Linked DNA regions of Marinagarivorans cellulosilyticus. The main gene of each other region encodes a partner of the protein of the gene in region 2 in a complex. Links are inferred from orthologs where the notes say so. Each region holds a gene or a part of one and is shown on either strand. Other genes may lie near its edges.

The links. Proteins that work in one complex are often made in the same cells at the same time.
Region 1: the proteins of tsaE (region 2) and tsaD are in contact, whole or in part, in a crystal structure (PDB 6N9A), measured with the Thermotoga maritima proteins. The link is inferred for Marinagarivorans cellulosilyticus from one-to-one orthologs. Residues at the interface, in WP_004082108.1 of Thermotoga maritima: Leu37, Gly38, Lys46, Lys57, Val59, Lys60, Ser61, Thr63, Phe64, Thr65, Leu66, Met67, Val69, Pro71, Tyr82, Arg83, Leu84, Asp86, Asp88, Phe89, Asp93, Ile128, Asp130, Glu131, Arg134; in WP_004082750.1 of Thermotoga maritima: Cys10, Asp11, Arg49, His50, Leu82, Gly84, Gly135, Gly136, Glu154, Thr155, Leu156, Asp157, Asp158, Ser159, Glu162, Asp165, Lys166, Arg169, Leu170, Tyr175, Lys213, Thr214, Leu217, Tyr218, Gln221, Arg222, Asn324.

The regions. Positions count from the first base shown.
Region 1 is NZ_AP023086.1:2,115,136-2,121,106, reverse strand. Bases 3,061-5,971 are described here. They hold tsaD (tRNA (adenosine(37)-N6)-threonylcarbamoyltransferase complex transferase subunit TsaD), read right to left. Parts: upstream 5,089-5,971; coding sequence 4,033-5,088; downstream 3,061-4,032. Other genes in these bases: MARGE09_RS08255 (GatB/YqeY domain-containing protein), read left to right, coding at 5,669-5,971; rpsU (30S ribosomal protein S21), read left to right, coding at 5,299-5,514; folB (dihydroneopterin aldolase), read right to left, coding at 3,674-4,036; folK (2-amino-4-hydroxy-6-hydroxymethyldihydropteridine diphosphokinase), read right to left, coding at 3,186-3,674. Outside these bases: MARGE09_RS08280 (DUF6701 domain-containing protein), read right to left, coding at 1-3,033.
Region 2 is NZ_AP023086.1:1,078,123-1,085,917, forward strand. The notes cover bases 2,327-5,064. They hold tsaE (tRNA (adenosine(37)-N6)-threonylcarbamoyltransferase complex ATPase subunit type 1 TsaE), read left to right. Parts: upstream 2,327-3,323; coding sequence 3,324-3,806; downstream 3,807-5,064. Other genes in these bases: MARGE09_RS04280 (NAD(P)H-hydrate dehydratase), read left to right, coding at 2,327-3,302; MARGE09_RS04290 (N-acetylmuramoyl-L-alanine amidase), read left to right, coding at 3,888-5,064. Also shown: MARGE09_RS04270 (bifunctional GNAT family N-acetyltransferase/carbon-nitrogen hydrolase family protein), read right to left, coding at 1-315; MARGE09_RS04275 (methyltransferase), read right to left, coding at 326-1,555; more of MARGE09_RS04280, read left to right, coding at 1,794-2,326; more of MARGE09_RS04290, read left to right, coding at 5,065-5,243; MARGE09_RS04295 (TonB-dependent siderophore receptor), read right to left, coding at 5,267-7,795. UniProt on the Escherichia coli protein: Required for the formation of a threonylcarbamoyl group on adenosine at position 37 (t(6)A37) in tRNAs that read codons beginning with adenine.

The sequences.
Region 1 (5,971 bases), 1.0 Mb from region 2 along the record:
TTTGGTAGCAAGCGTATAATACTCACCGGAACTGGGATAAGAGGTCGGGTAATACCAACCGGCAATCGTATAATCGGGAGCGTCAAACACGCTACCGGCGCCTGGGTCGGTAATGCTCACATACCCCGAACCGTCAAACACACCATAACCACAGGTGCCAGGGTCGCCACTTAATGCCGGGGAAGCCGTTGCTGTAGTGGGTTGTGTACCCGCATTTACCGTAACTGCATGCAAGCCATTGCCACTGCTGTCTTCTACTTCACCCACTGCGCCATTCCATAGTGGGTCATCAAAGCGCCATGTTCCCACGGATGCTACGCCTGATGGATCCCCACCTCCACCACACGCCTCACTAAAGCCGCCGCTGGATATGTACGATTGCTCGTAACGCAGATTGGCGCCAAACTGAACCGTAAGATTCGAATTGGATGTTAAAGCCCCCGTAATATCAGCATTATTATGCAACGATATACTGCCGCCGCTATAAGCGATTAGCTTGCCTGACGAACCGGACTGAAAAGTAAGATCGTTCAACACGTAAATAAATAAAAACTCAGTTGCGCCGCCACCCGCGTTTAACGTTACGTTGGAGCCCGCCGAAAAACCCGAATTTACAAAAATGCGCACTAATCCGGCCGAAGAAACGTTGATTACAGAACCGGAACCTATATTGAGATTGTTATTAAAGGTGTAGTCACCAGGCGCGAAATTTAAGGTAGTGTCGCTATTGATATTAACGTTATTAAAAGCACCTGGCGTAAAGTTATAGGTATCGCCGTAAGCTACCGTCACATCCGAACCCGCAGGGAATGCGGGGATATCCGTAAATGCCGGCGCGACGGTATCGGTTTTAGTACAGGGAATACCCGAACCACACCCACTGGCATCACTATTGATATTTTTAGTCACGACCTCATTGTTTGGCGCATCGTGGATTGTGCCGCCATTATGAATAATAATTTGAGCAACATCGCTTACGTTCGCAGCAACACCAGGGAAACTACAACTACCGGAAGCGGGGCTAGTAGCCTCCGACTTCTGAAGTGAAAACCAATTTAAATTTACATACGGGTTAGAAAACTCAAGGCGAATCGTATGCAGGCCCTCTGTTAGCGCGACGGTAGCCGTCGTATCGGCATAAACATTCCAATCGCCGGTTACCTCTGTAATGGTTGTAGTTTGCGCGGTGGTTCCATCTACTCTAAACAAAATATCCCCGCCCGTGCCGCCCCCGCCCGTGCCGCTGGCGTGACGATATTTAACGGTGTAATCTGTCGCCTCATCGATATAAACACTGTATTCCAGCCATTCACCATCTGCGATGTAACCCACCGTGCAGCCCCCGCCATCGGTGGTATCGCCTAAGTCGACCCCCTCGTAGTAGTAAGGGCAGAGAGTTAGCGCCGCACCGTTATCTGTTGCCTGATTATCGAAGTTAGTGTCGTTAGCGCTGATGTAATCTTCAGCTTCTATTCGGTATTCTGCATCATCTAAGATGTAAACCGTTTTTAGCTCTAAATCGAACCAGTTAAGGTCATAATTAGGGTCGGTGAACTCCGCGCTTAACGTTTGCGCACCGGCTTCAAGATCAATGACGACCGTACTATCACCAAAGGTGTCCCAACCACCGGTACCCAACAAGTTGACTGTAGCCAGCGTACTGCCACCAGACGTAAAAAGCAGATCGCCCGCGTAGGTAAGCGCATCTCTACCACTCGCGTAGCGAATGGCGACCCGATAAGCACCCGCATGCGAAGGGTTAATGGCATAATCTAGCCGCTCACCCGCTCGCACGTAACCAACCTTACAACCGCCACCGCCCTCATCGGAAGTATCCGTCACATCAACGCCATAACCACCGTATACGCAATTAGTGGGCACAGTCGCCCTATTTTCTGCCTCCGCATCGTAGGCATCAAAATACTCTTCGGCCTCAATTCGAATAGAATCCGAGGATGGCGGCGATATAGGCGGTGCAACTTTTTCGAGTGAAAACCAGTTTGCATTGAGCCACGGGTTAGAGAACTCGAGTGTAACGGTTTGAGTTCCGGCAGATAAAGTCACCGTATCGGTGTCGCTAGCGAAGGTGCCAAAACTACCCGTTGTGGTGGTGAGTGTTGTGGTGAGAATAGTCGAACCATCAACCTTAAAAATGACATCGCCTGGTGGGCTGGTGCCTTCACCCGCAAAATTGTAGGTTAGGGTGTAATCACCCGCTTCTATTACATTCACATAATAATCAAGCGTCTCGCCATCAGCGACACTTGATAATGCGCACGCGCCCACGCCGGAATCGTAAACATCCACATCAAAACCATTGTAAACACAAAGCGCTGGACTACCTGCCGCGTTGCCTACAGTTGTATCGTAAGCACTCACATACTCTTCGAAGCCAATTTGCGTTTCACCACTGGCCGGAATATCGATTGCCGAAGGCCCGCCGACTTTCTCTAACGAAAACCAACTAAGGTTCATAACCGGATTCACAAATTGGGTGGTAACAGTGTGGGTGCCCGCCGGTAAAGTGACTGTATCTGTCTGTGTCGTGTAGGTGTTCCAATCGCCGGTATTGGTCGTTAATGTGGTTGTAGTAACCGTGGAGCCATCAACCTTGAACTGTATTTGCCCAGGCGAGTTACTAGGGCTAGCGTAATTGTATTTAACCGTATAACTTCCGGCCTGTGCGATATTAACGTCGTACGTCAGCGTTTCGCCGTTGGCAATATAACCAATAACACAGTCGCTGCCGCCGTTATCCCCCACATCAACATCAAAACCATTGTAAGTACACGACGACGGGCTGCCCGCAGCGTTACCCCCTGTAGTATCGTAAGCGCTAACGTAGTCTTCTGCTTCAATTTGCGTTTCGCTATTGGCGGGGATACCTACCGTGGCCGCCGATACCGGTGCGCTAAGCACAGCCAAGCACAGCACCACCGCCAACACGGCGCTATAGGCTATGCCCACGCAGTGAGTTCCGCGATTTATGCGCTTTTTATACCCCGCCAACCCTAATTGCTCACCCAAACGCATTCACCCACACCTAACACATACTATTGTGCATTAAGTGTAGGTAAAAATAAGGCGCGCATAGTGCCTATGGGGGTACGAAAAGCGCCGTTGGGCGAAAGCGCCAAAACAGGTATATGGGTGACGCCATTAATAACCTCTAGGCGCGATTGATCTTAATCGTCGAGGGAGGCTAACCAGAGGTTTTGCGAGGATTTATCGTACTCAGACCACAACTCGCGGTAGCTGCGTTTTAGCTCGGGGTGCAAACCACTTGGCCAAGTATCTGCCAAAGGTCTTAAGACAAAAGCGTTTTTCAGTACTTCATCGCGCGGCAGTGTTACACCATCAATACAGCCCACCACATCGTCGTAAGTCAGAATATCGATATCCAGCGTTCGGCCACCAAACTTAGGTTGCGTGCGGTCGCGGCCATGGGCATCTTCAATGGCGCGCAGTGTTTCCAACAGCTTACCCACGGGTAAGTGGGTTTGAATTTGTACCACCATATTCAAAAAGTTATCGCCATCAAAACCTACCGATTCACTTTCGTAAACCGGCGATAAAACGAGTGCGCCAAATGTGCCCTGCAGCGAATTTAAAGCGCTTTTAAAAACCACTTTTGCATTTTGATTACTGCCTAAACCTAGCAATACCTCAGCCATTAGGGCTTTTCTCCTCGTTCGATGGTAATACCAATATCCTGTGCATCAGCAATGGCGCCGGGTTTGTGAACACTCAGTTGTAGCCATGCTATGCCGAATTCTGCCTGTAGTAATGCGGCTAAATGCTCCGCCAATGTTTCGATCAATTTAAAGCCGCTTTGGGCCACAAAGTGCTGTATACGGTCGGTAATGGCTTTGTAGTCTAGTGTGTGCTTAAGGTTATCTTCTGCTGCAGCTAAGCGAATATCGGTAGCCATCACCACATCAATATAAAGTGCTTGGCGAATTTCGCGCTCCCACTCAAAAACACCGATCACCGCCTCTGTTTTTAGGCCTTTAATAAACACGGTATCGGCACTCATCGGTTAGGCTCCGCTTTTGCCGTGCTAAGGCCCGCTAGCTCTGTCATTGGCCAACGCGGCCGCACTTCAACGGCAAGGGTTTCACTTTGCCCAGCAAGTAAACGCTGACAACCCGCGTAGGCAATCATGGCGCCGTTATCAGTGCAAAACTCGTGGCGCGCATAAAAAACTTTAGCGCCCATTTTGGCCAATGCGGCCTCCAACTTTTGCCGTAGCCGTGTATTTGCCGATACACCGCCGGCTATCACTAAGCTTTTCATGCCACACTGCTCGAGTGCACGCCGGCATTTAATCACCAAGGTATCGGCCACGGCCTCCTGGAAGGCGTGGGCAATATCGGCACAGGTTTGATCATCAGGCAAGCCATCGTCTAGCGCATGCTTAGTCACGGTATTAAGGGTAAAGGTTTTTAAACCGCTAAAGCTGAAATCTAGCCCTGGGCGGTCGCACATTGGCCGCGGAAATTTAAAGCGCCCCGCTTCGCCTTGCTCGGCCATGGCGGCTAAGCGCGGGCCACCGGGGTAATCGAGGTCTAACATTTTTGCCGCCTTATCAAAGGCTTCGCCTGCGGCATCGTCTAGCGATTCCCCTAAAAGAGTGTATTCACCCAGCGCTTGCACCTCGATTAACTGGGTATGCCCGCCAGACACAAGCAATGCCACAAAAGGGTAGGGCGGCGGGGAATCTTCTAACTGTGGCGCTAACAAGTGCCCTTCCATATGGTGTACACCAATAGCCGGCACACCTAACCCCATTGCAATAGCCCGGCCGGTACACGCCCCCACTAATAAAGCGCCAATTAAACCTGGCCCCTTGGTATAGGCGACGGCGTCAATATCCGCTTTACTTAACGAAGCCTTTTCGAGCACTTCGTCAACTAAGGGTAATAATTTACGGATATGATCGCGCGACGCGAGCTCGGGCACCACCCCGCCGTATTCAGCGTGCAGCGCTATTTGGCTATACAATGCGTGAGCCAACAGGCCCTGCTCACTGTGATACAGCGCAACACCCGTTTCATCACACGACGTTTCTATTCCAAGGACTAACATTCTTACACCGAGCTACCATTAATTTTGCGCGCAATATTACCCTGCAGCCCCCGATTTCTCTATGATTTTCGCGCCATAGCGCAAAACCAAAGTGCTGTCTACAATTAAACGTTGCAGGGGCGGCATCAACTGTATAGAATTGCGCACCCTTAAAAGGCTGCCCCCTAAAGCAGTCGTACTAGCCAACATTTATTTATTACAGGTAGATATATGCCTTCAGTAAAACTGAAAGAAAACGAGCCATTTGATATTGCCCTACGTCGCTTTAAGCGTTCTTGCGAAAAAGCAGGCGTTCTTGCAGAGGTACGTCGTCGCGAGTGCTACGAAAAGCCCACAACTGTTCGCAAGCGTAAAGCTGCCGCTGCTGTTAAGCGTCACGCTAAAAAGATGTCTCGCGAAACCCGCAAGTTCCAACGCCTTTATTAATAGCGCTGCTGGGCCTCTAAAGCTTCAGCATTAGATATATACGCTATTGGGCCCCTAGCCCACCGACGGTGAGCCATTGGGGCTGGGCACTTTGGCCATGCCAACGTTCCCCGTTAGGCCGCACAACCACCTAACACAACTTTAGGGCTACTACCTGATGAGTGAAATCAAGAAAGCAATCACCGACGCCGTTAAAGCAGCAATGCGCGCAAAAGAAAAAGAACGCCTTGGCGTTTTGCGCATGGTTACCGCTGAATTTAAACGCATCGAAGTTGATGAACGCATTGAACTTGATGACGCTCGCGTGCTCGCGGTGCTCGACAAAATGGTTAAGCAGCGCCGCGATGCCGCTACCCAATATACCGATGCCGGCAGAGAAGACCTTGCCAACATCGAGCAATTTGAAATTGGGGTAATTAAAGACTTCCTGCCGCAACCGCTTAGCGAAGACGAAATT
Region 2 (7,795 bases):
CACATCTAGGCCGTAGAGCGCATCGCCTTCGGAATTGTTGTTAACTTGGTCGTTGGCGTCGACAATATCTTCGTAAGTATGCGGGTTGGAAAAACGTGCATAGTCAACTTGTACACTTAACGCTAAGCCCACTAAGTGGTTGTCGTCCAATATCCCAATTTGCCCTTCGGGGAATTCTTGAATTAAATATTCGATGGTATGGCTCGGCCACGCGCCGCCCAATTCAGCATAGACTTCGTCCATTAAAGCTTTAACTTGCGGGTACATCTCTAACGACAGGTTGCAAATTTCTAAACGCGTTTGCTCGGTGGACATAAAATTCTCGTTATTTAAAGAGGGGGTAAGGCTTGCTCAAAGGCGAGTTAGCCGCGTTAATATCACGGTTTGCCAGCAACAACAAGTTGCGCGGGCTAATGTGGTTGGCGCAAAACTGTTGCAGGCTAACGCTATAGCCTTGTTCTTCGAGAAAAACCGCTTTATCCAGCGCTAGCCACAACTCAAGCGGCCGCCTAAAGCAGTGTCGAATGGCATCGTGGCGCATCATTTGTAGGCGTTCTTGTTGGCCTTGTGCTTCAAAAGCTGGCCAGTCGATTGTTGCTGGCAGGTTAACTTGGTGCTTGGGCGCAGCCCATTGGCAAAACTGTTCAAAATTATCGTGCGACTGCTTTTGTTTTGACGGCAAATTTTTGTACGGAGTGCCCGGCTGAAGCGTTTGGCGCAGGGCTTCGTAACCTAAGCGCCAATTTAATTCGTTTGCCCGTTGTTCGCGTTCGCGGTTACCTGCAGTAATTTGGTTTTGTTGGGCCAAACGCAGCGCTTGTAAATTAAGGCTGGCCGGTAAAGCGGTTGCTTGGGCGGCTGTACAAAGCGCTTGGTAGTGTGTGGCTTGTTGCCGGTGATAACAGCAAGGCGCTAAGGCAATTGTGCTGGCTTTATGCTGGGTTGCTGTGTGTAAAAAGTGGCAGTGCAGCTCGCCGCATGCATGCAGTGCCATCCAGTGTGGTGCTTGTGTTGCGCACTGGATTGTACCTTGGGCTGTAGTTGCCGATAGCGGTAATTTGTGGATGTCCGCATTGATGAACTGTTGCGGTAGCTTGAGTTTATTGGCGTATTGCTGCCCTTGTAGGCACAGGCTATTTTGCCATTCAATACTGATAACCGGTTGCGCGCAAAGCCAAGTGTGCAGGCGGCCAAGGTGGCCTTTGCCTGCGCACCATTCAATGGCAGAAGCCGAGCTGTTGGCGTGCGCATTTTGCGTGGTAGCAGCGCAAAACCCTTGTATTTGCTGCCATTTACGGCCAGGAATATCTGTATGCAGCCAAAAGGGAATGCTTGGCAATTGAGTCGTTACCAGTGCCGGCTCGCACTGGGCTTGCCATTCGAACAGTGTTGGGAAGTTGCCTGCAAAGTAATGGGCTTGCTGTTCTACGTCGTTATCCAGCGCCCACAGTTGCGCTTCGTTAAGGTGGGCGATTTTACTAAGTGCCCAAGTTAAGTGACCGGGGCGTTGGGTAAAAGCATTAAAGTCCCAATAAGGTCGCAGCTCTGACAGCAATTGTGCGCCGTATAGCAGCTTGCTTGTGTGGCTGTTTAAGGTAGGTAATAGACTGGCAATAATCGTGATTCTTGTATTGGGGGCGGCATATTGTTGGTTGTATTTTACGTGAGCGCGCTAGCCATTGGCTATTTATTGCAGTGCTAGTCTTGCTGGGCCTGTTGATGCGGCTAAAGCAGGGCAGAATGGGCACTGTTGCAGTATACTGCGGCTTTAATTTGTTATAAGTGTTTGAGTTATGTCTGAAAAACCTGCCGTCCCGCCGTTACCGCGTTACTTGTATCTTTCTGAGCAGGTGCGCGAGCTAGATAAGCTGCTTATCGAGGGGCATAAAACCCCCGGCATTGTATTGATGAAGCGCGCTGGCAGGGCAACGTTCGAGCTGCTTGAAAAGTTATTCCCGCACGGCTCTATCACTGTACTTTGTGGTGCGGGCAATAACGCTGGCGATGGCTATGTGGTGGCGGCACTGGCCGCGCAAGTGCGCCGCGATGTACAAATTTTAACCGTTTCCCCACCCGAAAAGCTAACTGGCGATGCGCGTCGCGCTTATTTATACGCTAAACAGGAAGGCGTAAATATTTTGCCGTATTCAACGGGTGCTGCCCGTCACTTACCCGATGGCTGCGTTATTGTGGATGCACTAGTCGGTACGGGTTTAAGTGGCGAATTGCGGGCTAATATTCAAGATGTGATTTGTGAAATTAATGAAACGCGCTTGCCGGTATTGGCCGTTGATGTGCCATCGGGTTTATGTGCTAACACTGGGCGAACGTTAGGCGAGGCTATCCGCGCTGTTGCGACCATTACGTTTATTGGTTGTAAGTTAGGTTTATTGACCGGCCGCGCGCCAGCGCTAACTGGCGATGTTTACTTTGACGGTTTAGGTGCCCCGCGCATTTTGTATTCGGCCTTTACACCCGCCGCTTTTTCGGTGGATTACACGGGGCTTAAACGCGAATTACCCTTTAAAGAAGCCGATGCGCACAAAGGTCAAAGCGGGCACGTTTTGGTGGTCGGTGGCGATTTGGGCATGGGCGGTGCGGCAATAATGACAGCCGAATCGGCAGCTTATTCTGGCTCGGGCATTGTGAGCTTGGCCACGCAGCTCGACCACGTTATGCCAGCACTTGTACGCAAGCCAGAAATTATGACCAAAGGCATTGATTCTGGCGGCCAGTTGGCGCCAATGCTACAGGCGGCTAGTGTTATTGCCGCTGGGCCGGGCTTGGGCCGCGGGAGTTGGTCAGAGCAATTATTGCAGCAAGTGCTAAAAACCACTAAGCCCTTGGTATTAGATGCTGATGCACTAAATTTATTGTCGGACTCGCTACATAATTATGCCGGCCGTGGTAATTGGGTGCTAACGCCGCACCCGGGCGAAGCGGCGCGCTTGCTGCACACCAATACCGCTGTTGTTCAGCAAAACCGTTTTGAAGCGGTTAGCGAAATTCAGAAAAAATACGGTGGTGTGGTGGTGCTAAAAGGCGCGGGTACATTAATTTGTGATGGCAAGCGCACGGTGGTAGCCAAAGTGGGCAACCCGGGCTTGGCCACTGCTGGCAGCGGCGATGTGCTAACGGGTATTATTGCTTCTTTAATTGGGCAGGGCTTAAGCTTGTCGTCGGCGGCGCAGTTAGGTGTTTGTGTGCACGGCGAGGCTGGTGATGCTTTGGCTGAAAAACATGGGCAATTTGGTTTGGGGGCAAGCGAGCTTGCGCCTTACGTTCGTCAAATTCTTAAGTAAGTTAAGCGTAGAGCAATAGCCATGAGTGATATGCCGGCTAATAATGAACAGTTGTCACTGTTTTTGCATAATGAGTTAGATACTGTGGCGTTGGGTCAAAAAATCGGCGCGGCGCTGCAAGGTTCTGCTGGTGTTATTTTTTTATCGGGTACGCTCGGTGCGGGTAAAACTACGTTTACCCGCGGCGTGTTAAAACATTACGGCCATTCAGGTGCGGTAAAAAGTCCGACATATACATTGGTCGAACCTTATCGTTTGGCTGAGCGAGATATTTATCATTTTGATCTTTATCGCTTGGCGGACCCAGAAGAACTCGAGTATATGGGAATTAGAGAATACTTTGATGGTCAAGCATTGTGCATTGTTGAGTGGCCAGATCAAGGCCAAGGCTTTTTGCCTAAGGCGGATCTCGTCATTAACCTGCTACCTTCAGGGGAAGGGCGCGAGGCGCAATTAATGGCCAATACTCGTGTGGGAAGTGCGGTAATACAGCAGTTAAACTAATGAATGCGTACTAGGCGCGCTGTTTATGCCGTCTATTTTTTGTCAATTTCTCGGGAACGGATCTCGAACAGGGGGTTAGGCATGTCGCGTAGGCGATGGCAAAAACCATTTTTATTGTCGGTGGTATTAGGCTTTATTGTATTTATTGGCAACGTTGCTGCCGTGCAGGCGGCACAAGTCGATAGTGTGCGGCTGTGGCGCGCGCCGGATAATACGCGTTTGGTGTTCGATTTGTCGGCATCGGCGGATCACAAATTATTCACTCTAGAAAACCCTAGCCGAGTTGTTATTGATATTCACAATACCGAGCTTAAAAAAGGCTTTGGTGATGTTCCTATTGATGATACCCCCATTACTAAGATTCGCTATGGCGATCGTGGTAATGGAACATTGCGTGTGGTTTTAGATATGAGTGCGCCGGTTAAGCCGCGCAGTTTTTCTTTGCCTAACCACGGCGACAAGCCAGACCGCTTAGTGATAGACCTTTACGATGGTGATAAGCCCACGGTTAAAACGGTAACCGCAGTTAAAGAGGTATCCAATGGTAAACGCGATATTATTATTGCCATTGATGCCGGCCACGGCGGTGAGGACCCTGGTGCACTAGGCCCCAAAAATTTGCGCGAAAAAGATGTGGTGCTAGCAATAGCGAAGCAAATGGCGCGCATGGTCGATAGCACTCCAGGTTACAAAGCTAAATTGATTCGTGATGGTGATTATTATATCCCCCTAAAAGAGCGCCGGAATAAAGCGCGCGATTTAAGGGCCGATTTATTTGTGTCTATTCATGCTGATGCATTCAAAAACCCGAAAGCGCGCGGCGCCTCTGTATTTGCGTTATCGCGCACCGGCGCAACCAGTGAAACAGCACGTTTTTTGGCCTCTAAAGAAAACGATGCCGATTTAATAGGTGGCGTGGGCGGCGTATCCTTAACGGATAAAGACAATATATTAGCCGGTGTATTAGTGGATTTATCCATGACAGCCACCCTAACCAATAGCTTGCAAGTGGGAGATCACGTCTTAAAAAATATGGGGCGGATTTCCCGCTTACATAAAAAGCAAGTGGAACAAGCTGGTTTTGCGGTGTTGAAGTCGCCAGATGTGCCTTCAATTTTGGTCGAGACGGGTTTTATTTCTAATCCACACGAAGCAAATAAGTTGGCAACCCATAGCTACCGTAAATATATGGCTAAGGCAATTTTTGATGGTGTGAAGCATTACTTTGAACAACAGCCACCTGCCGATAGCTGGCTGGCTTGGCACCTCGATAAAAAGCGTAAAAACTTGCCTTCGGAATACGTAATTGCCAAAGGCGATACCTTATCTGATATAGCAAAGCGCCACAGCGTGAGTGTGAAACGCTTGCAAGAATATAATCGCTTAAGCAATGCTTCTATTCAGGTAGGGCAGAAGCTGCAAATCCCTTCGAGTTAAACCTGCAAAGGGCTGGCACCGGTTTAAAAGCTTAAGCTTAAACCGGCAATAAAGGTGCGGCCCATTCCTGTATTCGAGCGTAGATGGCCTGCGCTTGATTCGTAATAATCGGTATCCAATACATTTTTAATATCGGCGCGCAATTGCAACTGTGAATTGCCAAGCTGCCAGTCGTAAACGGCACCTAAATCTATAACGTTAAAAGATTGTAAAATTTGCTGGTTGGCATCGTCGCCAAAGCGGTCGCTTACGTGCAGCATATTTAATGTGAAGCTTAGTGGTAGGTTAGCGTTTATACCTGTGGGGCGGTAATTCATAAAAACATTCAGCATAATGTCGGCGACGTGTGCTGGTGTATTACCTGCGTTATTGCCTTGGGTAATTTGCGCATCGAGAAAAGAGAGTGCGGTAACAATATTTAGGTTGTCTTTGGGTTGGTATGTCATGTCTATATCCCAACCGGTTACCGATTGTTCTGCTTGCACGATGGCGCGCCTTACACCATCCCAAATTTGAATATCTACAATGTTTTCTTTATGAATGCGATAAACCGACGATGTCCCGCTCAAGCCGCTAGCAAGGGAAAAAAGTTTGAGGCCTAGCTCGTATTGATCGGACTTTTCAGGCTCGTCAATGATGCTGCCAATGTCGTCAATTATATAATTAGGTTTTACCCCTTGGGCATAGCTTGCGTATAGCGAGTAGTTATCTGCGGCTTTAAAAACAAGCCCTAGCTGTGCCGTTGTTTCTTTAAAGGTGGGAAGGTCGATTGCAGAATTACTTTCGGGTGTTTGCAATTGCGCTTTGGAAACCATGTGACGACCGCCAACCGAAGCTACCCAATTGGCGTTAAATTCCAAGCTGTTTTGTAGATAAATACCGTAGTCGTGGTACTTCAGGTTTTGGTGGCGGGTGGTGAGCGTGCCTAAAATGAAACGTTCGGCAGTGACTGCCTCTGGGGTGTTGTTATCGTCGAGTGCAATGCGCTCTATATCTTCACGCTGCTCTAGCGTTAAGCTTTCGTCTACGGTTTGGGCGTGGCTGTCTATACCGAATAGCACGTGGTTGGTTAAGCCCAGTAAGGTTGGCGAGCCTTGAATATTAATAGTAAAGGCTTGGCTATCGATATCGGCATTTTCGTCGTAAATACTTTGTATCTTGGCAATTTTAGTTGTTTGGTCGTCATCTGCGGTTGCTTGAAGGGGGATTTCGCCGGCCACAATGACAACGCCGGGGTTAACTTCATCAGGGCGAACCAGCGGGCTGGTAGTGATAAAAATATCGCTGTCGCCGCGCACGCCCGATTGTTCTTCGTTTAAAGAGGAAGCTTGCCCCCGTATTTGCCAGCTATTATGCAGGGCATAATGAAACGAGCCATTCCATAGGGCGAGTTTGGCATCAAAGTTGGGTTTGGCTTGGCGTGCGGTTTGCGCTAAAGCAAATACATCGACGGCATCGCCAACCGGTGAAAAAATAATACTGCCTTGATCGCGCTGGTAGCTAGAATCTTGTTGCAAATACGCTAGCTCAACATGTGCTTTTTCATTTGGCGCAAACCGCAGTGCTGGGTAATAGGCTGTTTTTTCGCCGTCGTTTTGGTCTTTTAAGCTATCAAAGGTTTCGTGTGCGGCAATTAACCGGTATGCGATTGCCGCGTTTTTATCCAGTGCGCCTGTAATGTCGGCTTCTTGATGTTGGTAGCCACCGCTGCCACTGCGAAGGCCGAATTTGCGATGCTGCTTTTGTTGCGGGCTTTTACCCACAAGGTTAACAATACCGCCTGGCTCGGCTTGCCCGTAACGCAAAGTCGAGGGGCCTTTTAAAATTTCGGCTTGTTCTACTACTGCTGGTAAAACTTTAGTGCCTAACTGTTCGTCCAGTCTAAAGCCTTGCCAATAAAGCGCGTTGCGGGGAAAACCACGGATATAAAAATCATCGTTGGTATCGGCTAATCCGTCGGCAGGCGTAATACTGCTGCTGTTGCGTAGCAGCTCCATAATATCGGTAGGGGCTTGATCTTCAATTAGCGCTTGCGGAAGAACGCTTAAAAATCGCGCGGTATCGTAAATAGATAAGCCATTATGTACTTGCGAGCTGGTAACCGTATTGTAGCGATGCGGTAAATGCACACCGGTAACGATGACCTCCTCCACAAGTGGCGCAATGGTTGTTGGCGCTAGTTCACCTGATGGTTCGGAATTTTCAGCTGTTATGCGCTCGTGAATGACAATGCGTTTAGCATCGGCTTGGTAGCTAAAATCGAGGGGGGCGTGGGCCAATAAGTGGCGCAGGGCTTTTTCAGTGGGGTAGCCACCAATAATAGGGCTGGAATAAATACCGGCGACTTTATCTTGCTGAACAACCACTGATAAACCTGATTGCAGTGAAAATTCCAGCAGTGCTTGGCCTAAGGGTAATACTGGTAAATCGTAATAAATAATGGCGGGTTGTACGCTTGGCGTTGCTAGCGGCTCCGCACTAGAGGACATGCAAGTTAGTGATAAAGCAAAACTATAAGTGAGGGCAGCGGCTTGCACGGCAGTTCGAAAATG